3 regions of the Sphingomonas sp. IC4-52 genome follow, and region 1 is predicted to be linked to each of the others. Evidence: predicted binding sites of a transcription regulator. Region 1 holds the regulator's gene; each other region holds the start of a gene.
The links. Region 1 encodes LexA, which represses DNA repair genes until DNA is damaged. Its sites were predicted from a motif close to GTTCCNCNCTTGTTCT; they were not measured.
Positions count from the first base shown of each region.

Region 1 (10,329 bases):
GCAGGACGTCGAGGAAGTCCGTTACGGCAGCGAGCTGAACTATGCCCAGCCATCGATCGGCATCGTCACGATCTTCGTGCAACGGCGTGATTTCTCCTATGACCAGCGGCGAAGACTTGCCGCGACGCAGGTGCCGACCTTCCGGATCACCAGTGCCGGTGTGCGTTTCGATCGCCGCCTGGGCGCGCCCCTTCAGCTGGTGGGCTCGATCAGCTATTCCGATCTGGGCTCGCCAGTAAGCCTCAGGGGTGCCGAGCGCTATGACGGCCTGAACTGGGATCTCTCGGCCACGCTTCGGCTTGGGGGCAGGGTCCTCCTGGCCGCTGAGACCGATCGAGCACTTGCCGTCTCACCCGGCTTCTCCTCCGATTTCGTTCGGCAGACCAACTATGTTGGCTCGTTTACCTATGCGTTGACCCCGTTGGTGCAGGTTGGTGCGGCGCTCTCGCGTGCGGAACGTAACTTTCGGCTGGTCGCGGCACCGAGAGGATTATCGATCACCAGGGACCGGGTCGATGCCGCCACCCTGCGCCTCGACTATGCGCGTCGACAGGTGCGCATGAGCGTGCGCGGATCTTATCAGCGGCGCGCCAGCGACAACGATCTGTTCGACTATGAGGGCGCCCAAGCGACGCTAAGCGTCAGCTATATGTTCAAGCGCTGACAGGTTGGTGCGTGGCTCGCTGGTCAGCGCAGGCGGCGAGCGACCAATATGAGGAGGAGCCCCACTACGGCGACTCCGGCGCCGCGATCCGCCCAAACCCGCTGGTCCAGCATGAAGCTGGACGATGGCCAATTCACATAGCCAAGGCCCTGACCGACCCACAGCAGGCCGACCAGGGCAAGCACGGCGCCCAGCGCGAACAGCACCGGGCGCCAGCGCCGCATCTCAGCGCTCGTTCAGCGGCACGTACGAACGTGCAGTCGGCCCGGTGTAGAGCTGACGCGGACGACCGATCTTCTGATCCGGATCAGTGATCATCTCGTTCCACTGCGCGACCCAGCCGACGGTGCGGGCAAGGGCGAACAGCACGGTGAACATCGACGTCGGGAAGCCGATCGCGGACAGGATCACGCCCGAATAGAAGTCGACGTTCGGGAACAGCTTCTTCTCGATGAAGTAATCGTCGCTGAGCGCCAGCTCTTCCAGCCGCAGCGCGGTCTCGAACAGCGGGTCGTTGACGTTGAGTGCCTCGAACACTTCACGCACGGTCTTCTGCATCACCGTCGCGCGCGGATCGTAGTTCTTGTACACGCGGTGGCCGAAGCCCATCAGACGGAACGGATCGTTCTTGTCCTTCGCCCGGTTGATGAACTCGGGGATGCGATCCGGCGTGCCGATTTCCTGCAGCATGTTGAGCGCTGCCTCGTTGGCGCCGCCATGCGCCGGGCCCCACAGGCAGGCGATGCCGGCCGCGATGCACGCGAACGGATTGGCGCCCGACGAACCGGCGAGACGCACGGTCGAGGTCGACGCATTCTGCTCGTGATCGGCGTGGAGGATGAAGATCCGGTCCATCGCCTTTTCGACCGCCGGGTTCACCTCATAGGGCTCGGCCGGCACGCCGAAGGTCATCTTCAGGAAGTTGCCGGTGTAGCTCAGCGAATTGTCCGGATACTGGAACGGCTGCCCGACGCTGTACTTGTACGCCATCGCCGCGATTGTCGGCATCTTGGCGATCAGGCGATGCGACGCGATCATGCGCTGCTGCGGATCGTGGATGTCGGTCGAATCGTGGTAAAAAGCGGAAAGCGCGCCGACGACGCCGCACATGATCGCCATCGGATGCGCGTCGCGGCGGAACCCGCGATAGAAGGTCGCCAGCTGCTCGTGCAGCATGGTGTGGCGGGTGATCGTGTTCTCGAACTTGTTCAGCTCGTCGCCCTTGGGCAACTCGCCGTTCAGCAGGAGGTACGCGACCTCCATGAAGCTCGACTTTTCGGCCAGCTCACCGATCGGATAGCCGCGGTGCAGGAGAACGCCCTCGTCACCGTCGATGTACGTCAGCTTCGACTGGCACGATGCCGTGGAGGTGAAGCCGGGGTCATAGGTGAAGGCGCCCGTCTGGCCGTACAGCTTGCGGATGTCGACCACGTCGGGCCCGACCGTGCCGGACAGCACGGGATAGCCGAAGTTCTTATCCGCGAGGGACAGCTTGGCGTCAGTCATTCTTTTCGTCCTTCCCCTGGGCGGCCGTTTGATCCGCGGCATGATCGGCGATGCGGGCGAGACTTTCGTCCCGGCCTAACAGTGCGAGCACGTCGAAGATTCCGGGCGAGGTCCGGCGGCCGGTGAGTGCGGCACGGAGCGGCTGGGCCACCTGGCCGAGCTTCAAGCCCTGCGCTTCGGCAACCTGCCGCACCGCTTCTTCGAGCGCCTCCGTATCCCACTTGGCTACAGCGTCAAGCGCGGCATGAACCTTTGCAAGCGTGACCCGCGCGTCCCCGGCAAGAAGCGGCTCCGCATCGGCAGCGATGTCGAGCGGGCGAGTAACCAGAAGGAAGCGTGCGCCATCGGCCAGTTCGTTCAAATTGGCGGCACGTGGCTTCAGCGCAGGCATGGCCGCAACCATAAGCGGCCGCCGAGCATCACCTTGTGCGAGACCAAGCCGGTCCGACACGAGTTCGCCCAGCCGGGCGTCATCGGCGCTTCGGATATAGTGACCGTTCAGGTTCTCGAGCTTTTTCAGATCAAATCGCGACGGCGACTTGCCGACGCTGCTCAGGTCGAACCACCCGATCGCCTGTTCGCGGCTGATGATCTCATTGTCGCCGTGACCCCAGCCCAGCCGGAGAAGATAATTGTCGAGCGCTTCGGGCAGGATGCCGAGCTCATCGCGATACGCCTCAATGCCAACCGCGCCATGCCGCTTCGACAGCTTGGCACCGTCGCTGCCATGGATGAGGGGGATGTGGGCATAAACGGGCTCGGGCCATCCCATCGCCTTGATGATGGGCAACTGGCGAAACGCGTTGTTGAGGTGATCGTCGCCGCGGATGATATGGGTCACGCCCATGTCGTGGTCGTCGACCACAACCGCCAGCATATAGGTCGGCGTGCCGTCCGAGCGCAGCAGCACCAGATCGTCCAGTTCGGCGTTCTGCACGGTGACGGCGCCCTGAACCCGATCTTCGATCGTAGTTGCGCCCTCCGTCGGCGCCTTCAGGCGAACGACGAACGGAGCGTTCGCATCGTCATTGGTTCGGTCGCGCCAGGGTGAGCGAATGCGCAGCGGCTGCTTTTTCGCTTGAGCCTCTGCTCGCATCGTCTCGATTTCCTCGGACGTCATGTAGCAGCGATAGGCGGCACCAGCGGCAATCATGGCCTCGGCCACTTCCACGTGGCGTGCCGCGCGGCTGGATTGATAGACTTCCTCGCCGTCCCAATCGAGGCCGAGCCAGCGCATCCCGGACAGGATCGCCTCGATCGCCGGCTGGGTGGAGCGGGCGCGATCGGTATCTTCGATGCGCAGGAGAAAGCGGCCGCCGTAGTGGCGGGCGTACAGCAGGTTGAACAGGGCGGTACGGGCGCCGCCCAGATGAAGGAAGCCCGTCGGCGACGGGGCAAAGCGGGTTACGACAGCAGGCGTGCCGGTATCTGTGGTTGCGCTCAAGCGCGCTAGCTCCCAGGCTGGAAAACGATCATGGCGACAACTGCCGCGCAGCCCCCTAGCACGCACCTCTCGGCGCTTCAAACCGCACGGGCATGGCTGGAAAGCCGGCTGGATGCGGAACGGGATCAGTTACCCCTGTGGCTGCCGGTCATGCTGGGGGCGGGGATTTCAGCGTGGTTCGTTCTTCCGGACAGCATCGGTTGGCGAGGCGTGCTGCTGGCGGGGCTTGCTGTCATGCTGTTTGCTATTGCCCTGGGGCGTGGCGGGCGAACCGGCCGCGTGGTTGCCATCAGCGCGGCTGCCTTTTCGCTCGGCGTAGGGCTGATCTGGACCAAGGCTGATCGCGCCGCTGCGCCGGTGTTGCAGCGCCCCATCGTCGCTCACCTCACCGCCCGCGTGGAGAAGGTCGATCAGTTGCCCGCCCGCAGCTTGGTGCGGCTTCGTCTAACAGACCTTCAATGGACCGATCCTGCGCCCGCCAACCGGCCGATCCGAATCCGCGTGAATGTTCTGGACCGTGACGTGCCGGCAGGGCTGGTACCGCACGCAACGGTGGCGTTGCGCGCGCGCTTGATGCCTCCTCCGCCACCTGTCGTGCCGGGAGCCTATGATTTCGCGCGTGTCGCCTGGTTTGACGGCATTGGCGCCACTGGGCGCGCGCTCGGACCTGTAAGGATCCTGTCAGGGGGTAGCTCGAATGAACCCGTGCGAACCCGATTGTCCCGGCACATCCAGGCGCGGCTGAGCGGCAGTGCCGGCGGCATCGCGGCTGCGCTGGCGACGGGCGACACCGGCGGTATCGACGAGGCCGATCAGGAGGCGATGCGGGCGTCCGGTTTGGCGCACCTTCTGTCCGTCAGTGGGCTCCACATCACCGCTGCGGTCGGTTTGACCATGCTGCTCGCCACGCGGTTGTTGGCCCTCAACCTGCGGCTGGCGCTCACTGGCCGGGTGCCGCTCCTGGCCGCCGCGCTCGGAGCGGCTGCTGCCCTCGGCTATACTTGGCTGACCGGCGGCGAGGTGCCCACAATCCGCAGCTGCATCGCTGCCCTGTTGGTGCTCGCGGCCATGGCGCTGGGGCGGGAAGCGCTCACCCTGCGTCTGGTTGCAACCGGTGCGCTGGTCGTCCTGCTGATGTGGCCGGAGGCGCTGGCAGGGGCCAGCTTTCAGCTCTCCTTTGCCGCGGTCACCGCCATCATTGCCTTGGCGGAGCATCACCGAGTCCGCGAATGGTTCGGGCCGCGGGACGAGGGGTGGCCCAGGCGGCTCCTGCGCGGCGGCGGCTCGCTTCTTCTCACCGGTGTGGCGGTCGAGGTGGCGCTGATGCCGATCGCCATATTCCATTTCCACAAGGCCGGGGTTTACGGCGCGCTGGCTAACATCGTGGCGATCCCGCTGACGACGTTCGTCATCATGCCGCTGGAGGCGCTTGCCCTGCTGGTCGACGCGGTTTCGCTCGGTGCGCCGATCTGGTGGCTGACGGGGCAGGCGCTCGCCGTCCTGCTCTGGATCGCCCATGTCACGGCGGCCGCGCCCGGGGCCACAACGGCAATACCAGTCATGCCGGGCGTCGCTTTCGGTCTCATCGTTGCTGGCGGCCTCTGGCTCGCCCTGTGGCGCACCAGCTGGCGGCCGTTCGGTCTCCTTCCGATTGCGGTCGGAACGGTGTGGACCCTGCTCACTCCGCCACCGGATGTGCTCGTCACCCGCGATGGCAGGCACGTGGCGTTACACATGACGGACGGACAGACCGCGCTGTTGCGGGAACGGGCCGGTGACTATGCGCGCGATATGCTCGCCGAAGCGGGAGGCGCGGAGGAAGAGCTGGTGCCGCTGTCCGAACAAGCGCACGCAAGCTGCAGCCGGGATCTGTGCCGTGCCACCTTGTCCAATGGCGATCGGTCATGGCGCGTCCTGGCGACCCGAAGCGCTTATCTGGTGCCGATTGCCGACATGATCGCCGCTTGTCGTGCAGCGGATATCGTTGTCAGCGATCGCCGCCTTCCCCGCGGATGCAACCCGCGCTGGCTGCGGCTCGATCGCCCAGCGCTGGAGAGCACAGGCGGTATCGCAATCACGCTTGCGACGGGGAATGTGCGTACGGTTCACCGTCCCGGCGACGCCCACCCGTGGGTGTCGGCCACGTCAAGCGCACGTTCTGGACAGCCCTGAAAGCTGCCATCTCGACGCGACATTTCTAGGTGATTAGCATCACGCCGCCGGATCAGTTCAGCGCTAAGTATCCGGTTGCGTCTACCTGCTGCCGCCAGCCACGCAGCTGCTCTTTAACGGAAAATCGCCGGAAAGGCCGAACGGGTCAGGCGTAGCGGCGCAGGATCCCGGCAAGCTTGCCCTGTACCCGCACCTGAGCCGGGGCATAACGCTGCGGATCATAAGCACGGTTGGCGGGATCGAGACGGATCATCGCGCCTTCACGACGGAAATACTTCAAGGTCGCCTCGCTATCCTCGATCAAGGCAACGACGATCTCGCCGTCGCGCGCCACGTCCTGCTTGCGGATAAGCGCAAAGTCGCCGTCCAGAATGCCGGCCTCGACCATGGAATCGCCCGCAACCTCTAGGGCGAAATGCTCCCCTGAGCCCAGCAGGGCGGCCGGCACTGGCAGCGTGCTTGCCCCTTCGATGGCCTCGATCGGCACACCCGCGGCAATCCGGCCATGCAGCGGCACTTCCACCACATCATTGGCAGGTTCCGGCACGATGCGGCGCGTGGAGGCGGGCGTCGGCGATTGCTTCACCTCCGCCCGTTCTGGCATCTTGAGCACTTCAAGCGCACGCGCACGGTTCGGCAGGCGTCTAAGGAAGCCACGCTCCTCCAGCGCCGAGATCAGACGATGCACGCCGGACTTCGACTTGAGATCCAGCGCTTCCTTCATTTCCTCGAACGAAGGGGACACGCCGGTCTCAGCCAACCGGTCGTTGATGAAACAGATCAGCTCGTGCTGCTTCCTGGTAAGCACCGCATCGCCTCCGTCGCGAACAGACGAAGAACCTTTAAGGAACGCTTTACCGGGCGTCAAGCGATCATCAGGATTTCTGCCGAGTCGCCGCGTTCTCGTGCCGGATCGTGCGGGGGGCGTACGATGAGGCAGCCCGCGCGAGCAAGGGTGAGCAACATCGAGCTGTCCTGAATGCTCGCCACGAATGCCCGGCCGTCGCGCAGCTCCGCCCGCATGTAATCGGTGCGTGGCCCGTTGGCAGGTATCGTCTCGCCAAGAACCGCGTGGGTGCTGATTGGGAACGGGTCGGCCGCACCTGCAAGATGCGCGATCAATGGTTTAACGAACAGGATGGTCGTCACGAACGCCGATACCGGATTGCCGGGCAGCCCGAGCACGGCCATGTCGCCGCGGCGGCCCGCCATCAGCGGCTTGCCCGGGCGAAGCGCGACGCGCCAGAAGTCGATATTTGCGCCAGCCGCGCGAAGGGCAGGCTGCACAAGATCGTGATCGCCGACCGAAGCGCCCCCGGTGGTGACGAGGAGGTCCGCCTCCACCTTCGCGAACGCATCGGTCAGCACGTCAAGCCGGTCCGGCAGAATGCCCAGGTCGATGACTTCGATTGGCAGATCGGCGAGCAAGGCACGCAGCAGAAGCCGATTGGATTCGGGCAGCGCGTTCGCAACGAGTGCTGCGCCTGGATCAACCAGTTCGTCCCCCGTCGCCGCAATCGCCACGCGAACACGGCGCCTGACGGTGATTTCATAGGCCCCGCCAGTCGCTGCAACCGCCAGTCGTGCCGGCGTCAGCCGTTCGCCGGCGGATACCAGCGTATCGCCTTCGGAAAAGTCGAGGCCGCGGCGACGCACATTGCCGGTTCGCTTGGACGGTCCTTCACCGCTCAGGATCAGGCGTTCCCCGTCGCGCTGCGCTTCTTCCTGCACCAATACGGTATCGGCCCCGGTCGGCATCACTGCGCCGGTGAAGATGCGAACTGCCTCGCCCGGGTTGACCTCGCCAGCGAAGGGCTTGCCCGCCGCGCTTTCGCCGATCACCTGCCACGGTCCGGGCAGGTCGTCGAACCGAAGGGCATAGCCATCCATTGCCGAAAGGTCGTGCGCCGGCTGAGTCCGCTGCGCGGCGATGGGAGCGGCGGCCCAGCGCCCGATGGCCTGCGTGATGGGCAGGGTTTCGGCAGAGACCGGCGGGTTGGCGGCCAGGAGGCGAGCCTGTGCCTCGGCAACGGGAAGCAAGTTGCTCATAGGTGCGGAGTGGCAGATTACGCCTGGCAGGGACAGCCCGATCAATGACCTTCGCGCGAGCCCTCCACCGCCGGTCATCCGGCTTCAGGCGGTGAAGTCGCCGGACTTGCCGCCGCGCTTGGCGAGCAGGCGCACACCGCTGATCGTCATGCGTTTGTCGATCGCCTTGGCCATGTCGTAGATTGTCAGCAGCGCCGCAGAGACGGCGGTGAGCGCTTCCATTTCGACCCCGGTTTTTCCGCTGGTCGCCACAGTAGCCGTTGCGGACACGCCGTCGGCGCCTACTGCCAGGTCGATCGTCACCTTGGACAGGGGCAGGGGATGGCACAAGGGGATCAGATCGCTGGTCCGTTTGGCCGCCATGATCCCCGCGACGCGGGCGACAGCCAGCACGTCGCCCTTCGCCACCGCGCCATCTGCGATCGCCTTTGCGGCCTCGGCGGACATGGTGATGCGCCCCTCGGCCACCGCCTCTCGCGCAGTCTCGCTTTTGCCGCCGACGTCCACCATCCGCGCGGCGCCCGCTTCATCGAGATGCGTGAGCTGGCTCACCCGACTAGGGCACGCGTGGCGGCGGCGACATCCGGTTGGCGCATCAGCGATTCGCCAATCAGGAAGCAGCGCACGTCATGTTCGGCCATCGCATCGAGGTCCGCGCGCGTGTTGAGCCCGCTTTCGGCGACAAAGGTGCATCCGGCGGGCGCCTGGCCAACCAGCTCGAAGGTGCGGTCGAAGCTGACGGAAAAATCTCGCAGATCGCGATTGTTGACCCCGATGAGGCGGGAGCGGAGTGCCAGTGCCCGCTCCAGTTCCTCAGCGTCATGCACTTCGACCAGCACATCCATGCCGCGCTCGATCGCCGCGGCTTCGATCTCGGCGGCGGCACCGTCGTCCAGCGCTGCCATGATGATGAGGATCGCATCGGCACCGATGGCGCGGGCCTCCGCCACTTGCCAGGGATCGACCAGGAAGTCCTTGCGAATGACCGGCAGGTCACATGCCGCCCGCGCGGCGATCAGATAATCCTCATGCCCCTGGAAATACTCGTGGTCGGTCAGCACCGACAGGCAGGCAGCGCCGCCTTCGCTATAGGCGCGCGCATGGGCAGGCGGATCGAAGTCTTCACGGATCAGGCCCTTGGACGGGCTGGCCTTCTTGATCTCGGCGATCAACGCATAGCGCGGTGCGGCGTCGCCCTTCGAGGAACTGCGGATCCGATCCAGTGCCGCCTTGAAGCCCCTGGGTGCGGTCTGCGACCGCGCCAGTGCATCGAGGTCCCCTACCGAGCGCTCCCGCCGACGTGCCGCAACTTCCTCGCGCTTCGTGGCGAGGATCCGATCGAGGATCGTCATGCCCAGGCGATCCAGCGGTTGAGCAGGTCGTTCGCAGCGCCGCTGTCGATGGCCTCTGCCGCGCGGCGTGCGCCGCTTTCCAGCGGTTCGCCAACCAGGGTCAGTGCCACGGCGGCGTTGAGGAGCACCGCGTCGCGATACGCACCGTGCGTTCCCGTCAGCAATTGCCGAAGCGCCGCCGCATTGTGCGCGGGATCGCCGCCCCTGATCGCATCAATCGGATGGCGTCGGACACCGGCATCCTCCGGAACGATGCGCGCGCCAACATCGACGGCGCCGATCGCAACCGCGATGGTCGGACCCGCGCCCGAGACTTCGTCAAGCCCCTCTTCGCCGGACACCACCAGCGCCGCTTGTGTGCCGAGCTGTTCCAGCGCGTCGGCATAGACCGGCGCGTAATCCGGACGAGCGATCCCGATCAGCTGGCGAGTGACATGCGCGGGATTGGCTAGCGGTCCCATCAGGTTGAAGATCGTCCGCTTGCCGATCTGCCGCCGGATGGGCGTGATCCGCTTCATGGCCGGGTGATGATTGGCCGCGAACAGGAAGCAGATGCCGAGTTCGTTCAGCGTCTCTTCTGCCAGCGCGCCTGCCCGTTCCATGTCGAGGCCAAGAGCCTCCAGCGTATCGGCCGCGCCCGCCTTGGACGAGGCCGCCCGGTTACCATGCTTCGCTACCGGCACCCCGCAGGCGGCCACAACCAGGCTGACGGCGGTGGACACGTTGAGCGTATGGTGCCCGTCGCCTCCGGTTCCGCACACGTCGATCGCTTCCGCCGGGGCGCTGATCGGGATCAAGCGGTCCCTGAGCGCCCGGGCCGCTTCGGCAATCTCGATGGAGGTCTCACCCCGGTCGGACAGGTCGATCAGGAATCGCGCCACGGCCTCGTCGCTGGCCCGGCCATCCAGAATGTCGCTGAACGCCTGTGCCGCGCTTTCGCGCGACAGCGGGGTGGACGGGTTGGGCAGCAGGGAAATGGTGGTCATGAGGTTGCCTTGGCGCCGGTCAGCGCGACGAAGTTCGCCAGCAGATCGTGGCCATGCTCCGTTGCGATGCTCTCCGGATGGAATTGTACGCCATGGATCGGCAAGTCGCGATGGCGCAGGCCCATCACCGATCCATCCGCGGCGACCGCGTTCGGG
Region 1 is NZ_JAJFEU010000001.1:1,216,962-1,227,290, reverse strand. Features, by position in the region: gene LK535_RS06030 (hypothetical protein) at 1-664, shown strand, start outside; gene LK535_RS06025 (hypothetical protein) at 688-888, opposite strand; gene LK535_RS06020 (citrate synthase) at 890-2,170, opposite strand; gene gltX (glutamate--tRNA ligase) at 2,163-3,614, opposite strand; gene LK535_RS06010 (ComEC/Rec2 family competence protein) at 3,645-5,786, shown strand; gene lexA (transcriptional repressor LexA) at 5,932-6,594, opposite strand; gene LK535_RS06000 (molybdopterin molybdotransferase MoeA) at 6,651-7,835, opposite strand; gene moaC (cyclic pyranopterin monophosphate synthase MoaC) at 7,920-8,387, opposite strand; gene trpC (indole-3-glycerol phosphate synthase TrpC) at 8,384-9,187, opposite strand; gene trpD (anthranilate phosphoribosyltransferase) at 9,184-10,173, opposite strand; gene LK535_RS05980 (anthranilate synthase component II) at 10,170-10,329, opposite strand, start outside.

Region 2 (10,329 bases), 360 kb from region 1:
TGCTGCAACGGTATCCCCACCGCCAGCCACCGAAACCAGGGTGCCCCCGATCGTCAATGCCGCCGCGGTCTTTGCCAGCGCCACCGTGGCCGTATCAAAGGGCGGCGTCTCGAATGCGCCGAGCGGCCCGTTCCACACCAAAGTGCGACAATTCTTGAGTACGTCGCCAAGCGCTTCAACTGCAGCTGGGCCGACGTCGAGGATCATCTCGTCAGCAGCGACTTCGTGCACGTTGACCGTGCGCGTTGGCGGATTGGCCTTGAACTCCTTCGCCACTACCACGTCGTACGGCAGGTGAACGGTGCAGTTCGCCCGGTCCGCCGCCTCCAGAATCTCCTCGGCCGTTCCGGTCAGATCATGCTCGCACAGGCTCTTGCCGACATCCACGCCGCGAGCCGCGAGGAAGGTGTTGGCCATGCCACCGCCAATGATGAGATGATCAACCTTGCCCACCAGGTGCTTCAGCACGTCCAGCTTGGTCGACACCTTCGCGCCGCCGACCACCGCTGCCACGGGGTGCTCTGGCTCGCCGAGCGCCTTCTGCAACGCAACCAGCTCCGCCTCCATCGCGCGGCCGGCGTATGCCGGCAGCCGGCGCGCCAGACCTTCCGTCGAGGCATGGGCGCGATGAGCGGCCGAGAAGGCGTCGTTGACGTAAAGGTCGCCAAGCGCAACGAAGCGATCGATCACTGCCGGATCGTTCTTTTCCTCACCGCCGAAGAAGCGCGTATTCTCCAGCACCGCAATGTCGCCGGGCTGCAGCGTCGCCACGTTCGCCGCGTCACCTTCCCAGTCGATGTAGCGCACCGGGCGACCAAGCACCGCTTCATAGGGCTTGGTGATCTGAGCGAGTGACATCTCCGGGCTGGGAACGCCCTTTGGTCGGCCGAAATGGGCCAGAACAAGCACGATTGCGCCCTTGTCCGACAGCTCGGTGACCGTTGGGATCGTCGCGCGCAGGCGCGTGTCATCAGTGACGGCACCGTCAGCGAAGGGGACGTTCAGATCCTCGCGGACGAGGACCCGCTTGCCGCGGACGTCGCCGATGTCGTCGAGCGTTCGGAATGACTTGGCCATGCTTCCTCAATCCTGATCTCATCACCGGCGGCGATCGCGCCGCCTTGTACAACCTTTGTGCACGCGCCCGCTCGCCAGTCCGGAGTCAGCGCCGCTTCAAGACCGGCGGCGATCGCCTCCATGCGACTGCACGGATCATTTTCGCCGGTCACTTCAAGTACGACGTCCGGGCCGATGCGGATCCTGGCTCCCGGTACCTGCGGCAGATCGACGCCATCGATCAACAGGTTGGCGCGGCGTTCCTGCCACGGGATCACCTGCCCGACCTCTTCGGTAGCGGCCTGCCAGTCGGCGCGCTCGATCAGTGTCACTTGGCGCTTGTACGGCTTGCCCCTCAGCCCACCGCGGTAATCGCCAGTGACGCCGCCTGCGAGCGTGATCTCGGCCGCCTCAATCACCTCCATGGACGCACGGGGCCGCGCATGACGCGCGATCCCGAGAAGGCGGCCGATCTGGCTCACCCCAGCTTCGCCATCAGCGTCGCGGTGTCCACCATGCGGTTCGAGAAGCCCCATTCGTTGTCGTACCAGCTGACGACGCGAACGAGCTTGCCGTCGATCACCGCGGTTTCCAGGCTGTCGACGGTGGAGGAATAGGGCGTGTGGACGATGTCGATGGAGACCAGCGGTTCGTCGGAATAGTGCAGGACGCCTTCCATCGGACCTTCCGCCGCCGCCTTGAGCAGTGCGTTCACTTCCTCGATGGTCGTATCGCGCTTCGGCGTGAAGGTGAGGTCGACAAGGCTGCCGTCCGGAGTCGGCACGCGAATGGCCGAGCCGTCCAGCTTGCCCTTGAGCTCCGGCAGCACTTCGCCGACGGCACGGGCAGCACCAGTGGTGGTCGGGATCATGCTCATCGCAGCCGCGCGCGCACGGCGCAGGTCCGGATGGATCTGATCGAGGATCTTCTGATCGTTGGTATAAGCATGAACGGTGGTCATCAGGCCGCGTTCGATGCCGATCGCATCGTTCAGGACCTTTGCGACTGGCGCCAGGCAGTTGGTGGTGCACGATGCGTTCGAGACGATCGCGTGGCCCGCCTCGAGCTTGTCGTGGTTCACGCCATAAACGACGGTGAGGTCCACGCCCTTCGCCGGGGCCGAGATCAGCACCTTCTTGGCACCGGCATCGATGTGCTTCTGCGCGCTGGCGCGGTCGGTGAAGAAACCGGTGCATTCGAGCACCAGATCAACACCCAGTTCCTTGTGCGGCAGGTTCGCCGGATCACGCTCCGCCGTGACGCGGATGTGCTTGCCATCAATGACGAGATCGTTGCCTTCGGCAACCACCGTGCCCGGGTACTTTCCATGGACGCTGTCACGGCTGAACAGCCAAGCGTTCGACTTCGCGTCGGCGAGATCGTTGATCGTCACCAGCTCCAGATCGCCGCCGCGCTCCAGCATCGCCCGCGCCACCAGGCGCCCGATCCGCCCGAACCCGTTGATCGCAACCTTCGTCATCTCGACCGATTCTCCCCTGATCCCGAACTATCTCGGGCGCCTTTGCGCGACGGATGCGCTGCGCGTCAACCGCACCGACCTGCCAAGTGTCGCAGCGGGGCTTGCCGATGAGCCGGCGCGATCCTAATCCGCAATCATGACAGAAAGCGACGCTGTGACGCGGATCGATGCCGCGATCAGGCGCATCGAGGAAGCAATCGAACGACGGGCGGATGACCATGCCGCCCTGCGTGAGCGCCATGCTGCCCTTCGGCAGGAGGTAGCCGATGCGATTGCCGACATGGACGCCCTTGCCACGAAAGCCACAGACTGATGGCGCGCGTAACGCTCGACGTTGGCGGCACGCCCTGGGTCGTCAACACCCGTGAAGGCGGCGAGGATGAGGTTCGACGCCTCGGGGCCATGCTGTCGGAACGCTGGCCCCAGGCGATCAGGGCGGCTGGAGATGGCGGCGTGCCGCAGGCCCTGCTGCTTACCGCGTTGATGTTGGCCGACGAATTGCGAGAGGCGCAGGAAGCTGCCGCGTCTACTTCTGCCGCGGCGATGGACTCGGTGGCGCTAAGCTGGGTCGCTGGACGTCTGGAATCGTTGGCAGAGGCCCTTGAGCGTGCGCCCGGGAACGACTAGATTGTTGGTGACGGGTACTGCCCGGTACGAGCCTAGACTTATCCCTGAGGCTATTCATCATCCATGGGGGCTGTCCCTGCCCGGGCCCTGGCCCGACGCACATGGTCCCCACCTGACGTACTGGGCGTCAGTGGATATCCCGGCAAACGGCCATGGCGGTCCCGTCACCCTCCCCCGCCGCTGACAAGATCGCGGTGCGCGCCAGAGGCCGCGCTGCAAGGCGAGCGCTGCCCGAGCCGCGCCCGATCATCGCGCCGCGCCCATCGTTCTTGCAGATGCTGAAACCTGACATGATCGTGGCAAGCTATGCACCAGTTGGCGCCGAGGCAGATCCGGGCGCGCTGGTTGCGGCCGCAATCAAGCAGGGATGCCGCATTGCATTGCCCCATGTCGTGGATCAGCCCACGCCGCTTCGTTTTCTTGCATGGCATGACGATGCGACGTTGGTGCCCGGGCCGTTCGGACTTCTGCAACCGGAAGATCACCGGGACGAGCTTGCGCCGGACTTGATCCTTGCTCCGCTGGTCGCGTTCGATCGGATGCTCGGGCGGCTTGGACAGGGCGGCGGACATTACGATCGCGCCTTTGCAGGTTTTCCGGCAGCCCACCGCATCGGGGTTGCGTTCTCGGTCCAGGAAGTCGATCGGGTCCCGACCGATCCGTGGGACATGCCGCTCCACGCCATCATCACCGAACAAGAGTGGATCGCTGCATGAGCCCGTCCTGGCGCAAACCGGCCGGCATGATTGCCATTCTGCTGCTGATCATGCTTTGGTGCGCAGTAATCTTGAGCTTTGCGGCGACCGTGAGTGGTTGGCATCCGTTGGCGCAGCTGGCGTTCTACTTGGTTACGGGGATCATCTGGATCACCCCGCTAAAGCCACTGCTACGTTGGATGGAAACCGGTCGCTGGCGGTAATTACGTAGCGTAAATCGAAGTACCTTGGACGCAGCTTGTCCTTTCGGGTCGATCAAGATTTGATTATAGTTGCCGCCCAATGCCTGTTCGCAAATTGACGGCATTCGAGAGGCCGGACGAAGATGGTTGACCAACCAGACCTATCCCGGATCGAGCACATCCTTGATAAGCTATCAAAAACAGTAGGCGAGCGCGGCCAGAACACTGAACGGCGCCCACGTACATCAGCCGAAACGAGAACAGCGTTACTCGTACGTAGCTGTATTCAGGCGCGACGTGCTCGTGACAGGGCGCTAGGGGCTGATCTATTCTCTGACCCGGCATGGTGTATGCTGCTGGACCTGTACCTTCGGCATAGCGCTGGCGAGCCGAGCTCAGTATCGTCACTGTGCCTGGCATCTGGGATCCCACAATCGACCGGTTTGCGCTGGCTATTGATGCTGGAAAAGGCGGGCCTGATAAGCCGCCGCGCGGACCCTGTTGATCGCCGCAGAACGCTGATTGATCTGACCAGCATCGGTGAGGCCAAGATTGAAGCAGTGTTTGCCGGAGTTGATAGCGTCAGGAGTCGAGAACGTCGGGCTTCATGAAATCGATGGCTTCGTGAACGCGAATGGCGGCAAACGAGAGGGCCCGCTGGGTAGCCTCGTCCGCCTCATTTGCGATGGCATCCAAACAGCCAAGTACCGCCACGAGTAATCCAAGGCACTCAGATGCCGTTTTGGGTCGATCGACACGTGGGGGATTGCTCATCATTGAGGCTCCATCGACCACGATCAGGGCAGCTTCGCCTGTCGGCGCCGCAAAGTCGCGGCGCAGTGCAACATGATACGCCGATCGCGTGAAAAGCCAATGACCCTCGCACGTGGCTGCTGCGCCCCTCGGACAATTGATGTTCTCCATTTGTTCGTATAGCTTAGCGTCCGCATCTGGGTGGAGACGCGCAATGGGAACAGGACGGCCGCAACGTGGCGCGACGTCCAATGCTGTGAGCGGGCGCTTCAACCTGCCGCAGCGTGAATGGGACGGCGATTGGCTCGACGCGCGAAGCCAGATTGATGGCCCGCCATCCGCCGTGCGGACCAGTGTCGAACATCTTCGCCCCAAGACCATCATCTCGTACAACAAGAGCCCGGACGTACCGTTCAACCGGAGTATCAACCCGATGGTTGGATGCGAGCACGGCTGCATTTACTGCTTTGCCCGCCCCAGCCACGCTTATCACGATCTGTCGCCCGGCCTCGATTTTGAAACCAGGCTGTTCGTAAAGCCCGACGCGCCTGTCTTGCTGCGGGCTGAGCTGGCCAAGCCGGGCTATCGCTGTGCGCCAATCGCGATGGGGACGAACACCGATCCCTATCAGCCAATCGAATCCAAATGGCGGATCGTGCGTCAGATCATCGAAGTGCTATCGTCATGCGATCATCCGCTGATGATCACGACCAAGTCCGACCGGGTGGTGCGGGATCTGGATCTGCTGGCACCTATGGCGGCAAAGGGCCTGGTGGCGGTGGCGATCTCCGTCACGTCACTCGAGCCGAAGATCGCAATGACGGTTGAGCCGAGAGCGCCGCATCCGCAGCGCAGGCTGAAGGCGGTGCGCCAGCTGAACGAGGCGGGCGTGCCCACCTACGTGAACATGGCACCCGTCATTCCAGCCATCACCGATCACGAGGTGGAGGCAATCGTTGCCGAAGCCGCCAACGCGGGTGCCCGCGGGGTGTCGTTCATTCCGGTGCGCCTCCCCTGGGAGGTTGCGCCGCTGTTTCGCGCGTGGCTGGACGCGCACTTCCCCGATCGGGCCGCAAAGGTGATGGCTGCCATCCAATCGCTGCGCGGTGGGAAGGACAATGATCCCGGCTTCTTCACCCGTATGCGCGGCCAAGGGCCCTGGGCCGATCTGCTGCGGACGCGATTCCAGATCGCGCGACGCCGCCACGGCCTGCATGGTGGCGAGCGGGTGGCGCTGAGAACAGACCTATTTCGGCCACCGCCGGGCGCTCAAGGAGAGCTGTTCTGAACGTTGCCGGCGCGCCAGAGCTGAGGGCGCATCGGGCATAGCCACCATCAGAATCGGGTCGAAGCACCGACGAACAGGGCTGCCCGGTCCGAATTCCCGCTGAAACCAACCCGGCTACCGGCGTCCAGGATCAGGTTGTCCCGTACCTCGACGGCGAGACCAGCAGAGCCGATCGCCTGATAGTGGTTTTCCCGGCCATGGGGCGCACCAAATGGCGCCACGCCGACATATTCGACATAGCCGCTCACCGGCCCTGCGATCGAATGGCCGACGCTCGCGCTGTGCACCAGATCAGTTCCATAGGCGCTTCGTGCGTCGTGATAGACGAGATCTGCCTCCACCATGGCGTTAAAGGTGAAATCGCCGGGAAGCTCGGCTTCCATCGGAACGATCAGCCCCCCTTCGACATGATGGTTGGAGAGGCCGCCCGTACCGGTAGGAAACTTCACATATGGCATGATGGCGAAGGCCGTGCCCTCGCCATCGTTACCCTGAAGATTGATCTTCAGGCGCATCAGCGTTTCGTCGCCGAAACCGCTTGAGATCGAGCCGCCGTCAAACACCCTCTGATAAGGGGTGAACAGCAGCTCCACGTCGACATTGTCGAGCAAGCCCAGCTTCAGGTTCACCGGTAGCACGTCGAGGGTTCGGCTGCGGTCCCGCGCGATCGCGTACTCAGCGGCGCTCAGCTCAATCTGAACGTGCCCGGCATCCACGGTGTACGGGCTTTCGGTAACGCTCGGCCGATCGGGGGTGAATTCACGCATTGCTCCGGCCGGTACCGGATCACTTATGGAGTACGTCGCGGCACGATCGGCTCCGTCTGCCTCCTGTGCGGCCACGGCATCGGAAGTGGCGCCGGCAGCCGCAAGGAGTAGCAAGGCTGTGATCATCATGCTCTTACCCAACCAGCGCTAGCCGCGTTTCCGACTGGCGCAGGGTGACCTGCTGCACGCCGGGAAGATCCTCAATGCGCTGAACCAGTTCCAGGTCCAGCAGGAAGTCGCGCCCAAGGAGAATCTTGGCCTCGCCGCCGTCGAGTGGTGCCCGCACGATCACCTCGCCTCGTGCGCCACGCTGATGCTCGAGCAACGCCGCGAGCGCCGTCAGGGCGGTTGTTTCCCCAACCACTACCTCGATCACGAAGCGGGCCAGAGAGGCCAGCGTCTCGAACGGCTGGATCCGCTTCACTGTTACACGGGGCGTTTCCTCGCCGGGGCGACGATCAAGCTCCACCGTGGCGAGGCCGCAGCCGCCGGCGCGCGCCGCTTCCTCGAGATCAGCAGCGACCGCATCATCGAAACAGGTCGCCATGAACTGGCCGCTCTGATCGCTCAGCGTCGCCATGAGATAGCGCTTGCCGCGCGCCGAGGTACGCCAGCGCGCCTCCTCCACCAGCACCGCCATGGTGGCTCCCGCCCGCGTACCATCGTCAGGGATCGCGAGTTCGGCGAGTGCGGTATAAAGCCGTGCCCCGTTCGCCTTTGCCAAATGAGCGTGGCGATCCACCGGGTGAGAGGAGAAGTAGAAGCCGAACGCATCCTTTTCCTGCTCCATTCTCTCCGCCATGCTCCAGCGAGCCGCCGCCGAAAGCTTGATCGCGTCGCCGGCCGGTTCCGCATCGCCGAACAACCCGCCCTGTCCGCTCGTCCGCTGCTCATGGGTTCGCGCGGCAACCGCGAGGATCGTCTCTGCGACACCATAGACGCCCGCTCGGTTCGGCTCGATCGGATCGAAGGCGCCGCCCGCGGCCAGTGTTTCCAGCTGCCGCTTGTTGATCAGGCGCGGATCCACCCGTCGGGCGAAATCGTCGAGCCTGGCGAAGGGGCCGCTCGCGTCCCGCTCCGCCACCAGCTTTTCCATCGCACCCTCGCCGACTGACTTGAGCGCAGCGAGCGCGTAGCGGACCGCAGGACCTTCTTCGTCCACCTCGACGTCGAAATCGGCCTGGCTGCGATTAATGTCGGGCGCGAGGCATCGAACGCCGAGCCGCCGCATGTCATCACAGAAGATCGCCAACTTATCCGTCTGGTGGATGTCATAGGCCATCGATGCGGCGAAGAATTCGTGGGGGTAATGCGCTTTGAGCCAAGCCGTTTGGTAGGCGAGCAGCGCGTAAGCGGCCGCGTGGCTCTTGTTGAAGCCGTAGCCGGCGAACTTGTCGATCAAGTCGAACAGCGCATTCGCCCGGTCGGCCGGGATCTGATTATGCTCCGCACAGCCGGCGACGAAGGTGGCGCGCTGCGCGTCCATCTCCGCCTTGATCTTCTTGCCCATCGCGCGGCGAAGCAGGTCGGCGCCGCCCAGGGAATAGCCGGCAAGCACCTGCGCCGCCTGCATCACCTGTTCCTGATAGACGAAGATGCCGTACGTTTCGGCCAGGATCGGCTCAAGCAAAGGGTGCGGATAATCGATCGGCTCGGTGCCCTGCTTTCGGCGTCCGAACGATGGAATGTTGTCCATCGGACCGGGCCGGTAGAGCGAGACGAGCGCGATGATGTCGCCGAAATTGGTGGGTCGTACGGCCGACAGCGTACGGCGCATGCCTTCAGATTCGAGCTGGAACACGCCCACGGTGTCGCCCTTCTGCAGAAGGGAATAGACCGCCTCGTCATCCCAGGTCAGGGCATCCAAGTCGACATGAATGCCCCGCTTTTCCAGCAGTTGCAGGCCACGTTTCAGAACGGATAGCGTCTTCAGGCCAAGAAAGTCGAACTTCACCAGCCCGGCGCCCTCGACATATTTCATGTCGAATTGGGTGACAGGCATGTCCGATCGCGGATCGCGATAGAGCGGCACAAGCTGGGCGAGCGGCCGATCGCCAATGACCACGCCGGCCGCGTGCGTGGAGGAATGGCGCGGCAGGCCCTCCAGCTGCATCGCGAGATCCAGCAGGTGACGAACCTGATTGTCGTTCGCGTATTCGCGATGGAGCTCAGCAACGCCGTCGATCGCGCGCTTCAGCGTCCAAGGATCAGTGGGATGATTGGGCACCAGCTTGGCCAGACGATCAACCTGCCCATAGCTCATCTGAAGCACGCGCCCGGTGTCCTTCAACACGGCGCGCGCCTTCAGCTTACCGAAGGTGATGATCTGCGCCACCTGATCGCGCCCGTATTTTTCCTGCACGTAGCGGATCACTTCGCCGCGCCGCGTTTCGCAGAAGTCGATGTCGAAGTCCGGCATCGACACGCGTTCTGGATTGAGGAAGCGCTCGAACAGCAAGCCGAGTTGCAGCGGGTCGAGATCGGTGATGGTCAGCGCCCAAGCCACCGCCGAGCCCGCGCCCGAACCACGACCGGGGCCAACGGGGATATCGTGGGACTTTGCCCATTGAATGAAATCGGCGACGATCAGGAAATAACCGGGGAAGCCCATCTGGATGATCACATCCAGTTCGAAGTCCAGCCGCTTGCGATATTCCTCCTGCCAACCGTCCGGCAGCGGCTCGGTCGCGAGTTCCTGTATGCGCTGCAGTCGTGCCGTCAGACCTTCGTGCGAGCGCTCACGCAGCATTGCGGCCTCGCCCTCGCGATCGCCGGCGAGGCTGGGCAGGATCGGCTTGCGCTTGGGCGCAGCGACGGCGCAGCGCTGGGCCACCACCATGGTGTTCGCGATCGCTTCTGGCAGATCTTCAAACAAGCGGCGCATCGCATCTGCCGGCTTCATCCAGGCGTCTGGCGAACTGCGCGGGCGATCGTCGCTTTCGACGTAGGTCGAATTCGCGATGCAAAGCATGGCATCATGCGCCTTGGCGAACGTCTGTTCGGCGAAACAACAAGGATTGGTGGCGACAAGCGGCAGATCGCGGTCGTAGGCGAGATCGACCAGCGCCTGTTCTGCGCGCTCCTCAATGTCGTCCCCGCGCCGGACCAACTCCACATATACCCGGCCCGGAAACAGAGCGGCGAGCCGGTCGGCATAAGCGCTCGCCCTGGCAGGCTGATCCTCCGCAAAAAGCCGCGCCAGTGCGCCCTCGCCGCCTGCCGTCAGCGCAATGACACCGTCCGTTTTTCCGATCAGCGCGTCAAAGCAGACGTGTGGCGGCAGGTCGATCGGCCGGTCGAGGTGAGCGGCGCTGACCAACCCGCAAAGATTGTCATAGCCCCGCTCATCCTGGGCATAGAGCGCGAGCCAGTCCACGACCGGCGCGACCCCTTCCGGCAGGTCCGGCCGCGCAATACCGAGCATGGTGCCGATGATCGGCTGCACGCCTTCGCCAAAGGC
Region 2 is NZ_JAJFEU010000001.1:855,197-865,525, forward strand. Features, by position in the region: gene LK535_RS04235 (phosphoglycerate kinase) at 1-1,077, opposite strand, end outside; gene LK535_RS04240 (MOSC domain-containing protein) at 1,002-1,538, opposite strand; gene gap (type I glyceraldehyde-3-phosphate dehydrogenase) at 1,535-2,536, opposite strand; gene LK535_RS04250 (hypothetical protein) at 2,673-2,849, shown strand; gene zapA (cell division protein ZapA) at 2,849-3,163, shown strand; gene LK535_RS04260 (5-formyltetrahydrofolate cyclo-ligase) at 3,316-3,879, shown strand; gene LK535_RS04265 (DUF2842 domain-containing protein) at 3,876-4,082, shown strand; gene LK535_RS16975 (winged helix DNA-binding protein) at 4,412-4,672, shown strand; gene LK535_RS04275 (hypothetical protein) at 4,644-4,838, opposite strand; gene LK535_RS04280 (PA0069 family radical SAM protein) at 5,029-6,102, shown strand; gene LK535_RS04285 (transporter) at 6,150-6,998, opposite strand; gene dnaE (DNA polymerase III subunit alpha) at 7,003-10,329, opposite strand, start outside.
Region 2: LK535_RS04280 (PA0069 family radical SAM protein) is a predicted target of LexA. The motif match lies at 4,977-4,992, and genes of this name have one in related genera.

Region 3 (10,329 bases), on a different contig from region 1:
CAATGGGATTGTCCGTGGCGAGCTTCAGGATAGCGTCATTGTAGAGCGTGTCGTTCATCCTGACTGCCCTCCATTGATGGGTGGGGCACCGTGACCGAACACTGGCTGTCCCCGGCGTCGGCGGTCGACGAAATCGGCGATGGCATTGCTGGTGACGTTGAGCAGCGGATAGGTACGCGCTTCCTTGATCCACGCCGGGCGCCGTGTCGGGCCACCACCGATCGTATCCAGCACCAGGACGATAAGGAGGAACGCCAAGCTGGCGATGATCAACCCCTTCAACGCACCGAAGCCGAACCCGAGCGCCCGATCCACCGGCCCCAGGACGGATTTGCGCACCCGTTCTCCGAGTGCACGGGCCACCATCCGACCCAGGACATAGGTCACGCCGCACAACAGTACGAATGCCAGCACCGCGGCGCCGGAAGCGGTTCCGATCGGTGCGGCGAGCGCTTTCGACAGCGGCAGGTGAAAGAGCTTTACCGCGAAGATCATCGCCACCCAGGCGAAGAGCGCCAGCACCTCCGTCACAAAGCCGCGCTTCAGGCCGAGAAGCGCACTGCCCGCGACGACGGTCAGCACCGCGATATCAAGTCCGTTGAGGTTCATTGTTGCCGATCTAGGCGATGATGGTGACGATGAGAACAGGGCCGCAACCAACGTCGCGCAAAGCGCCGCTTGGCCGAACGGTATTGCTGGCGAACATCCACGCCGCCACAAAGCAGGTCCTCATGACAGGCTAGCGACGCGGCACGTAACGTCAGTCGCGGACGCCAACGCCCGTCCGGCAACAGATCAGCCGCGCCCGAGGAGGTGATCCACCAAGCGCCCGAGCGTGGGGAAGCCGGCCAGCCGCAATGCGCCCTTCTCGCCGGTCATCGCCGCCGGCACCAGCGCCTGGCCAAAGCCCAGCTTCGCCGCCTCCTTCAGCCGCAAGGCGCCATGAGCAACGCTTCGCACCTCGCCCGACAGCGCGATCTCGCCAAAAGCAATGGCGTCGGTCGGCACCGGGCGTTCGGAGAGCGCCGAGACCAGCGCCGCCGCCACCGCCAGATCCGCGGCAGGATCCTGAACCCGGTAGCCACCAGCGACATTGAGATAGACCTCGGCCGACGAAAAGCTGAGCCCGCAGCGGGCCTCCAGTACCGCCAGGATCATGGCGAGCCGACCACTGTCCCAGCCGACCACCGCCCGCCGTGGGGTGGCGCCGCTGGCGAGGCGAACCACCAGCGCTTGGATCTCGACCAGGACCGGCCGGGTGCCTTCCAGTGCCGGGAACACGACGGTTCCCGTTACGCTCTCATCACGCTGGGTCAGGAACAGCGACGAGGGGTTGGCAACCTCCGCCAGCCCTTCGGCCTGCATGGCGAAGACGCCGATCTCGTCGGTGCCGCCGAAGCGGTTCTTGATCGCACGCAGGATGCGATATTGGTGGCTGCGCTCGCCCTCGAAGCTGAGCACCGTATCGACCATATGCTCGAGCACGCGCGGGCCGGCGATCGTGCCGTCCTTGGTGACGTGCCCGACCAGCACCAGCGCGGTTCCCCGCTCCTTGGCGAAGCGGATCAACTCCTGCGCCGATGCGCGCACCTGGCTCACCGTGCCGGGCGCGCCCTCGATCAGGTCCGAGTGCATGGTCTGGATCGAGTCGATGACCAGCAGCGCGGGCGGCTTGCCAGCGCCCAGCGTCGTCAGAATGTCGCGGACCGAGGTTGCAGAGGCGAGTCGTACCGGGGCCTCGCCCAATCCCAGCCGCCGGGCACGCAGGCGGACCTGATCGGCCGCCTCCTCGCCCGAGATATAGGCGACGTCCGCTCCGCCCAGCGCCATGCGCGCTGCGGCCTGCAGGAGCAGCGTGGACTTGCCGATGCCAGGATCGCCGCCGATCAGCGTGGCGCTTGCCTCCACGAAGCCGCCGCCGAGTGCGCGGTCGAGTTCGGCGATGCCGCTGGGCATGCGCGCGGGCAGCGGCACCTCGGCGTCCAGCGCCATCATCGCCACGGCGCGGCCGCCGCCCTGCAGATTGTGCTTGGCCTGAAACGGCGTGACGATGGTCGGCGCTTCCTCCACCAGCGTGTTCCATTCGGAACAGTCCACGCACTGCCCCTGCCATCGTGAGGCAACGGAGCCACAGGACTGGCAGACATATCGTTTCTGCGGCTTCGCCATCTTCGATCCCTAATGCGCGCGCGGCGACCCGGCCGCGGCAGGTCAGCGCATCCATCGCACCCGCACAGCCCCGCACCTCTTCGCCTACTGCAAGAACAACTGGGGAACAATCCCGCCCTCTGCCAGGGGGTGCGTGACAGAATAAGGTAGTGGCTCAGCTCTGTGCCGAGGCGTGCGCACCCGTCCGGCCCATCAAGGCGATGATCAGCGAGTCGCGGTCCGCACCGGCTCGGCCGGAGGCTTTCGCTCGCTTCGCAGCGCTTCGACGACGTTCTTGCCTGTTTCAGGGCAGCGATACTGCAATAAAATAACGTCTTGGGACTCCCCTGCCTTGACGCTCCATGTTGCATCGGCGAAGTCGCGAGCCGCTATGAAGAGCCCCTTCCCCTTTGCCGCCGCGGCGCTCCTCGCGCTCGCTGCTTGTAATTCCAATTCGGAGCCCGAGGTTCTCGACTCCAATCCGGATCCCATGGCTGCGGAACTCGCGAACGCCGGTACTGTCGAACTGCCGCCTGCCATCAAGGCGGACAAGACGATGCGCTGCGGCGACAACAGCCTCGTCTATGTCACCTTCTTCGAAGGCGACAAGCAGGCGGTTGTCCGCACCGAGAAGGGCGGCACGCCGACGACGCTCACTGCGGCGAATGCTGGCGAGCCGCTGACCGCGGAGGGCGGCTGGAAGCTGACCGGCGATACCGCGAACGTGAAGATCGAGCAGCCCGGCAAGGGCACGCTTTCCTGCCACGAATAACTTTGTTCATTTTCGCCGTCGCGCCTTGGCAGGTGCGGCGGCAGCTACCTATCATGCGCGCCAGCCATGACGCGCTACCCTTCCCACGACGTGCTTGACCCAGCCTCCGTGCTGGGCGCCTATGCCGTCGGCGTATTTCCGATGGCGGACGCACGCGATGCGCCCGGCGTATATTGGGTGGAGCCGCGGCGACGGGCGATCCTGCCGCTGGACGGTTTTCATCTCTCGCGCTCGCTGCGCAAAACGCTTCGCTCCGAACGATTCCGGCTAACGGCGGATACGGCGTTCGACTCCATCATCGCGCTGTGCGCCGAAGCAGCAACCGATCGGCCCGAGACGTGGATCAACCCGTCGATCGAGCAGGTCTTCCTGGAACTGCACGCCGCCGGCTTCGCACATTCCATCGAATGTTGGGAAGGCAATCAGTTGGTCGGCGGGCTGTATGGCCTCGCAATCGGACGGGCATTCTTCGGCGAAAGCATGGTGAGCCGGACGCGCGACGCGTCCAAGGCGGCGCTCGCGGCGCTGGTCGCCCGGCTGCGGTATGGCGGTTACACGCTGCTCGACTGCCAATTCATGACCGATCACCTCGCCTCGCTTGGCGCCATCGAGATCGACCGGGAGGATTACATGGTGTTGCTGGGCGATGCGCTGGCGGAGGTGCTTGGCCCTTCCGCCGCTGGCGCGGCGTCCTGGCTGCCGGCGGCCGCGGATTTCCGCGCCGTTGAGGGGGAGGCCAGGACGTCGGTGTCCGGGCCCTTATCCGGGAAGGACATCGTGCAGCTCTTGGGCCACACGTCGTAGATCGGGTGCTGCACGACGTTGAGCGCCGGACGCTCCTTGTACAGCCAACCGGAGAAGGCGCGGCGCCACTTCTCGTCGCTGCCACGAACGTCCAGCTGTAGAAACGCGCCGGTCAGCTGCTCCTGCTCCCAAGGGGCAGTGCGCTCACAAGCACGCAGGCGCACGATCGTGTCACCGATGCGCAGCGCCTGCCCCGGCTTCATCGTCAGATCCCGGCTCACACCATTGCGCTTGTTGAGGAGGCCGATCACTGCGCTACGCTGCGCCATTGGCGTGCTGCCGGCGTCCACCGGCGCCGCATCGCCCTCCACCGTGACCACGTCCGACGGCGCATCCTGCTCCGCAGCGTCCGGAACCTGCTGGCTGGTCGCGGGCCGTGCGTCACTGCCCCCATCACTGATCCAGCGCGCGCCTTGCCACGCCCCCACCCCCAGCAATGCGGCGGCGGCGAGCGCGCCGGCCGCTACCGCCGGCTTCACGCGTCCGGGCTCCACGCCTCGTAATCACCGCTGGCTGCCTGGCGCTGTCCACCGCGCTCCAGCGAGCCAGACGGGCGATATGCCTCCGCCGTGCCGGTCATGTTCGGCTTGGCCGGCTTCTGCCACGGCCGCGGCGGTGGCAGCGCGCTCCCCGGCGCCGAGTCCACATGATGGTGCAGCCAGCTGAACCATTCGGGCGGCACACGGCTGGCATCATTCGACCCGTTGTAGATCACCCAGCGGCGCGGATTGCCCGCCGTATCCTGCCCGCCTTCATAATAGACGTTGCCGAGCGCGTCCTCGCCGATGCGCGTCTTGCCGCGCAGGCCGAACCAGGTGCCGATGGTGGCGCCATTCCACCAGGTGAAGGGGTTTAGGTTGATGCCCATGTCGCCCGGCGCTTAGCGTCTGGCGCGCAAGGCTTCAATGGCATGTGACACGCGCACGGGTGAACCTGTCGGACCTTCACCCGCGCAACGATGGAGCGGCTTGATCAACGGCCAACAAAGCGGAGGCAAGCTTGAAGGACCCGTGACCGAGCAACACGCCACAACACGGTCCATCGCGCCCGCCTGCCTGCACCTCTGGGCAGCGCCGCGACGCCAGCGATCACTTCTTCCAGGTGACCTTGTCGCCTTCGGCGATGCCGAGCTCTGCCGACCGGCCACCGTTCAGTTCAAGCACGGCGCCCACCGGCTCGCCCGATGGCACCTGCGCCTCGGAGAAAGGCACGGTATTCTCGGCGATGCGCGCGATGGTGCCATCGGCACGGATGAAGATGATGTCGAGCGGAGAAGGCGTGTTCTTCATCCAGAAGCTTGCCTCGCGCGGGCCCCCGCCCTCCGGGGGATAGGGCGCAAACAACATGCCGCCGTCCTTCGGTATGTCGGTGCGATACATCAGGCCGCGCTGCTGCTTTTCCACCGTGTCCGCCACCTCGACGCGGAAGACATGCCGCCCGTTGGTGCTGGCGATCGTCAATTCGGTGAGCGGTGCCTTTGCCGCCTCGTTGCCGGCCGTCGCGGCGGCATCCCGCCCGGTGCAGGCCGACGCGCCGATCAGCAGCGCCAGAGCCGCGATGCCGTGAAATTTCATTCTAACTCTCCCGTACGACGCTGACAGCCATCGGCCCCTTACGCCCATCGACGACCCGCGCACGGAGCCGCTGCTCCGGCAGGACATCCGCAATATCGCCGCGACGCAGCGTTTCCATGTGAACGAAGATATCGCCGGGCACGTCATCCCGCACCAGGAATCCGTAGCCTTTCAGGCGATTGAACCATTTGACGGACACCGGCTCCCAATCGCCGGCTTCATCGATGAGGGTAACGGGATCGACCCGGCTGACTGGCCGGGGTGCCTGTTCCACCGCTGTCGAGGTGTCGATCGCCAGGATCTCCCGGGCCTGATACCCCCGCTCGCGGCGCACCGCCATGGCATCGACGCGTGTGCCCTCCGGCAGGCTGCGACGGCCGAGCGGCTGAAGCACGGAAAAGTGGATCAGCACATCACCGATCCGTGCCTCGTCTGGCACCAGAAAGCCGAAGCCCCGCGTCACGTCGAACCACTTCAGCGTGCCGGCAACGTGCACGCCTTCTTCTTCGCTCGTCACGGCGCCAGTTACTTCACCGTCCTCAGGCGGATCGCTGCGCATGTTCATCCATTCCCCCGGAGGAAGACGCTAGCATGGTTGTCGCGCCGCACAACATCACAGAACGGAAAGCGATATCATTGATCCGGTTCCGGAACGTCTCCGGGCGCGGCCGAAACGATGCGCCGTGCCACGGCGAACGAATGACCGGCGCGCAACATGGTGGCCATCTGCCGCTCACGGGTGCGCTCGTCTGCCGGCGCTTGCGCGTAGGGGCCGAAACGACGCCGGCGGGCCAGCGCGAGCGCGCTCAACAAGGCCTCGTCGGCGCTCTGCTCCAGCGCCGGCGCGGCATCCTCTTCCTCCACATGCGCCGCTCGCAGCGCCTGCGACACACGCCGGACGCCATAGCCCCGCCGCGTGAGGGAGCGCGCCCGCGCCTCGGCAAACAGGCCATCGTTGATATAGCCAAGCTCAGCCATTCGCTCCGCCAGCATTGACGGGTCGACGGCGGCGCCGCTCCAGCCACGTTCCCGCACCTTCCGCGCGAGATAGCTCGCCAACTTGCCGCGCGTGGTGGCGAACCGCTCCACGTAACGCAGCGCCAACGCCTCCAGTTTGGCGGCGTCCAGCGGAGGGGGTGGGCGTCGGCTGTTGGTCATCCGCCTTGTTGTTGCCACACTGCCATCGGAATTTGAACGTGGCGTTCTATCAGATGGCCGGCCCGGCTGGTGGCCGTCCTGATATGTGCCGGCGCCCTCGAGGCACCACGAGCGAGATTTTGAGCAAAGCAAACATGACGAGCGCGACCCTGACCCCTACCCCGAGCAGCGATTCACAGCCGCGCCGATTCGCCGACTTTGCGACGCTTGGCGAAGCGCTGGACTTTGCGGCGCAGGGTGAGCGCGGCCTGAACTTCCATGATGCGCGCGGCGCGCTGGTGCGCCCCTATCCATTTCGTGAATTGCAGGCGGACGCGAAGGCGGCGGCTTATCGGCTGATCGCCGCGGGCATTGCGCCGGGCGATCGTGTCGCGCTGGTCGCGGAAACCAGCGCCGAGTTCGCCGCGCTGTTCTTCGGCACCGTTTATGCCGGGGCGTGGCCTGTGCCGCTGCCACTGCCGACCTCCTTCGGCGGCAAGGAATCCTATATCGATCAGCTTCGCGTGCAGCTGACGAGCTGCGATCCCGTGATGCTGATCTACCCGCCCGAACTATCCGAGATGGCCGGCGCCGCTGCTGCTGCCACGGGCACCAAGGGGGTCGACTGGGCAGACTTGCTGGCGCGCCCTGCGGACGCGGCCGAGCTTCCCCAGGCGTCCGGCGAGGACATTGCCTATCTGCAATATTCCAGCGGCTCGACCCGCTTCCCGCATGGCGTTGCGATCACTCACCATGCCCTGCTGAACAATCTGGCGGCGCACGCGCACGGCATGCAGCTGATCGAGAGCGACCGCTGCATCTCGTGGCTCCCCTGGTATCATGACATGGGGCTGGTCGGCTGCTTCTTGTCGCCGGTCGCGAACCAGGTCTCGGTCGATTACCTCAAGACCGAGGATTTCGCGCGCCGTCCGCTCGCGTGGCTGGATCTCATCAGCCGCAATCCTGGCACGTCGATCAGCTATTCGCCGACCTTCGGCTACGACATTTGCGCGCGCCGCATGTCGAGCCAGACAAAGGCCGCCGACCGATTCGACCTGTCGCGCTGGCGCCTCGCGGGTAATGGCGCGGACATGATCCGTCCGGACGTGATGCAGGGCTTTGTCGATGCCTTCGCCGATGCCGGTTTCCAGGCCAGCGCGTTCCTCCCTTCCTACGGCCTCGCGGAAGCGACGCTGGCGGTATCGATCATGCCGCCGGGCGAAGGTATTCGCGTCGAGCTGGTCGAGGAAACCCAGCTTTCCGGCGTGCCGGTCGGGCAGGACCGCCCGCAACGTTATCGCGCCATCGTGAATTGCGGAAAGCCGGTGAAGGACATGGCCGTCGAGATCCGCGAGGAAGACGGCACGCCGCTCCCGGAGCGGGCGATCGGCAAGGTATGGTGCAGCGGCCCATCCGTGATGGTCGGCTATTTCCGCGATCCGGAGGCGACCGACGCCTGCATGAAGGGCGGATGGCTGGACACCGGCGACATGGGCTATCTTTCTGACGGCTACATTTACATCGTTGGCCGCGCCAAGGACATGATCATCGTCAACGGCCGCAACCATTGGCCGCAAGACATTGAATGGGCCGTGGAGCAGCTTCCCGGGTTCAAGCAGGGTGACATTGCCGCTTTCGCAATCACCACGCCGGGCGGCGAGGAAACGCCGGCAGTGCTGGTGCAATGCCGCACCTCCGATGATGAGGAGCGCAGCCGGCTGCGCAACGAGATCCGCGACCGGGTGCGCGCCGTCACCGGCATGAACTGCGTGATCGAGTTGATCCCGCCGCGGACGCTGCCGCGCACCAGCTCGGGGAAGCTGAGCCGCGCCAAGGCCCGCAACCTGTATCTGTCGGGCGAGATCAAGCCTTACGCAGTCGCCGCCTGAGGCGCGCCTCGGCACCGTGTCCGGGTGATGGCGGGATCACCGCGGCAACGGTGATCGACGACCGCGATCGTCCTGGATACGCTCATGAACTGGGCGGTGCTGCCACCTCCGGCGACGGTACGATCCGCCGCGCTCAGCTGCCTCACTGAACGACGGTCGCCAGCCCCCCGCGCTCACATCAAAGCGGGGGCGGTCCAAGTTTTGGTCATGCGCCAGGGGTGACTCTCAAAACCGCGAGGACGAGCCCGCGGTCTTGGGAGCGCAATGGCCGAGGCGGCGCTTGACCGGCAGCGCTCAGGCCGCTTGCGCATCAACCGTGCGGCGACGAGCACGAGCCTTCGCCGTCAGCACGATATGTCCCCGCTTCTCCTGCACCCAGCCCTGCCGAGTCAGCACTTCAAGCGTTTTTGGACAATCTCCGCGCGAAATCATCAGGTGCGGCCCGGCGGCCCGCGCCGACCCGAGGATGCGTTCGAGCAGCTCAGCGGTAAGCCAAGCGCCATCGTCTTGCTGACCCAATGCGACCCCCCCAAGGGCTTACGGCATGGTGGATATTATGGGGTAGATGGACAGTGACTCTTGACGGACGTCAAGCGATTCGCACCCTCCCGCGACCGCTCTGAGATGAATCACCGGCGAAGCGTTGGATTCGGGAGAGGAGCCGTGAACGGCTCCCCGGCAGCCGCGGCGTAGGCGCGCATCATCGAGATTTCTGGCGCCGGCGCCGCGACTGAGATCGCAGCGCCGCGTAGGCAGCAAGTGCGCCGCCGGTCAGCCGATCGTCGCGCGATTGGCTACCAGATCATCCACCACGGCAGGGTCGGCAAGTGTCGACGTGTCGCCGAGACTCCCGACATCGCCTTCCGCGATCTTACGCAGGATCCGGCGCATGATCTTGCCAGAACGGGTCTTGGGCAGGCCCGGGGCGAACTGGATCACGTCCGGAGTGGCGATCGGGCCAATCTCCTTGCGCACCCACTGCTTCAGCTCAGCGTTCAACGTCTCGGACCCGGATTCGCCCGCGTTGAGAGTGACATAGGCATAGATGCCCTGCCCCTTCAGGTCGTGGGGCATGCCGACCACGGCGGCTTCCGCTACACGCGGGTGGAGCACCAGCGCACTCTCCACCTCCGCCGTGCCCATGCGGTGGCCGCTGACGTTGATGACATCGTCCACACGGCCGGTGATCCAGTAATAGCCATCCTCGTCCCGACGGCAGCCGTCGCCGGTGAAATACTTGCCGGGATAGGTAGTGAAATAGGTCTGGAAGAACCGGTGGTGATCGCCCCAGACGGTGCGCATCTGTCCTGGCCAGCTCGCCGTGATGCACAGGTTTCCACTGACCGCGCCTTCCAGCACTTGGCCGGTTTCGTCCACCAGCTGGGGATGCACGCCGGGCAGCGGCTTGGTGGCGGACCCCGGCTTCAGGTCGGTCGCACCCGGCAAGGGGGCGATCAGCGCGCCGCCGGTTTCCGTCTGCCACCAAGTGTCAACGATTGGGGAGCGCCCTTCGCCCACCACCTCATGATACCAGCGCCACGCCTCGGGATTGATCGGCTCGCCGACCGTGCCGAGCAGCCGCAGGCTCTTGCGGCTGGTCGCCTGAACTGGCGCATCGCCTTCCTTCATCAGCGCGCGCAGCGCAGTAGGCGCGGTGAAGACGGTGTGCACCTGATGACGATCTACCACTTGCCAGATGCGACTGGCATCCGGCCAGTTCGGCAGTCCCTCATACATCAGCGTCGTGGCGCCATTCGCCAGCGGACCATAGATCACATAGGTATGCCCGGTGACCCAACCGATGTCGGCTGCGCACCAGAAGACGTCCCCGGGACGATAGTCGAACACCAGATCGTGGGTGAAGCTCGCCCACAGCAAATAGCCGCCGGTGGTGTGCAGCACGCCCTTCGGCTTGCCGGTAGAGCCCGACGTGTAGAGGATGAACAGCGGGTCCTCCGCCTTCATCGGCTCAGGCGCGCACTCCGTTGAAACACCCGCGGCCGCT
Region 3 is NZ_JAJFEU010000002.1:377,080-387,408, reverse strand. Features, by position in the region: gene LK535_RS08310 (iron-sulfur cluster assembly scaffold protein) at 1-58, opposite strand, end outside; gene LK535_RS08305 (CvpA family protein) at 55-609, opposite strand; gene radA (DNA repair protein RadA) at 796-2,169, opposite strand; gene LK535_RS08295 (hypothetical protein) at 2,540-2,920, shown strand; gene aat (leucyl/phenylalanyl-tRNA--protein transferase) at 2,987-3,724, shown strand; partial or broken gene LK535_RS16990 (DUF2155 domain-containing protein) at 3,760-3,927, opposite strand; gene LK535_RS08280 (NADH:ubiquinone oxidoreductase subunit NDUFA12) at 4,200-4,592, opposite strand; gene LK535_RS08275 (DUF192 domain-containing protein) at 4,813-5,298, opposite strand; gene LK535_RS08270 (cold-shock protein) at 5,300-5,863, opposite strand; gene LK535_RS08265 (regulatory protein RecX) at 5,932-6,456, opposite strand; gene LK535_RS08260 (fatty acyl-AMP ligase) at 6,591-8,324, shown strand; gene LK535_RS08255 (hypothetical protein) at 8,619-8,843, opposite strand; gene acs (acetate--CoA ligase) at 9,096-10,329, opposite strand, start outside.
Region 3: radA (DNA repair protein RadA) is a predicted target of LexA. The motif match lies at 2,262-2,277, and genes of this name have one in related genera.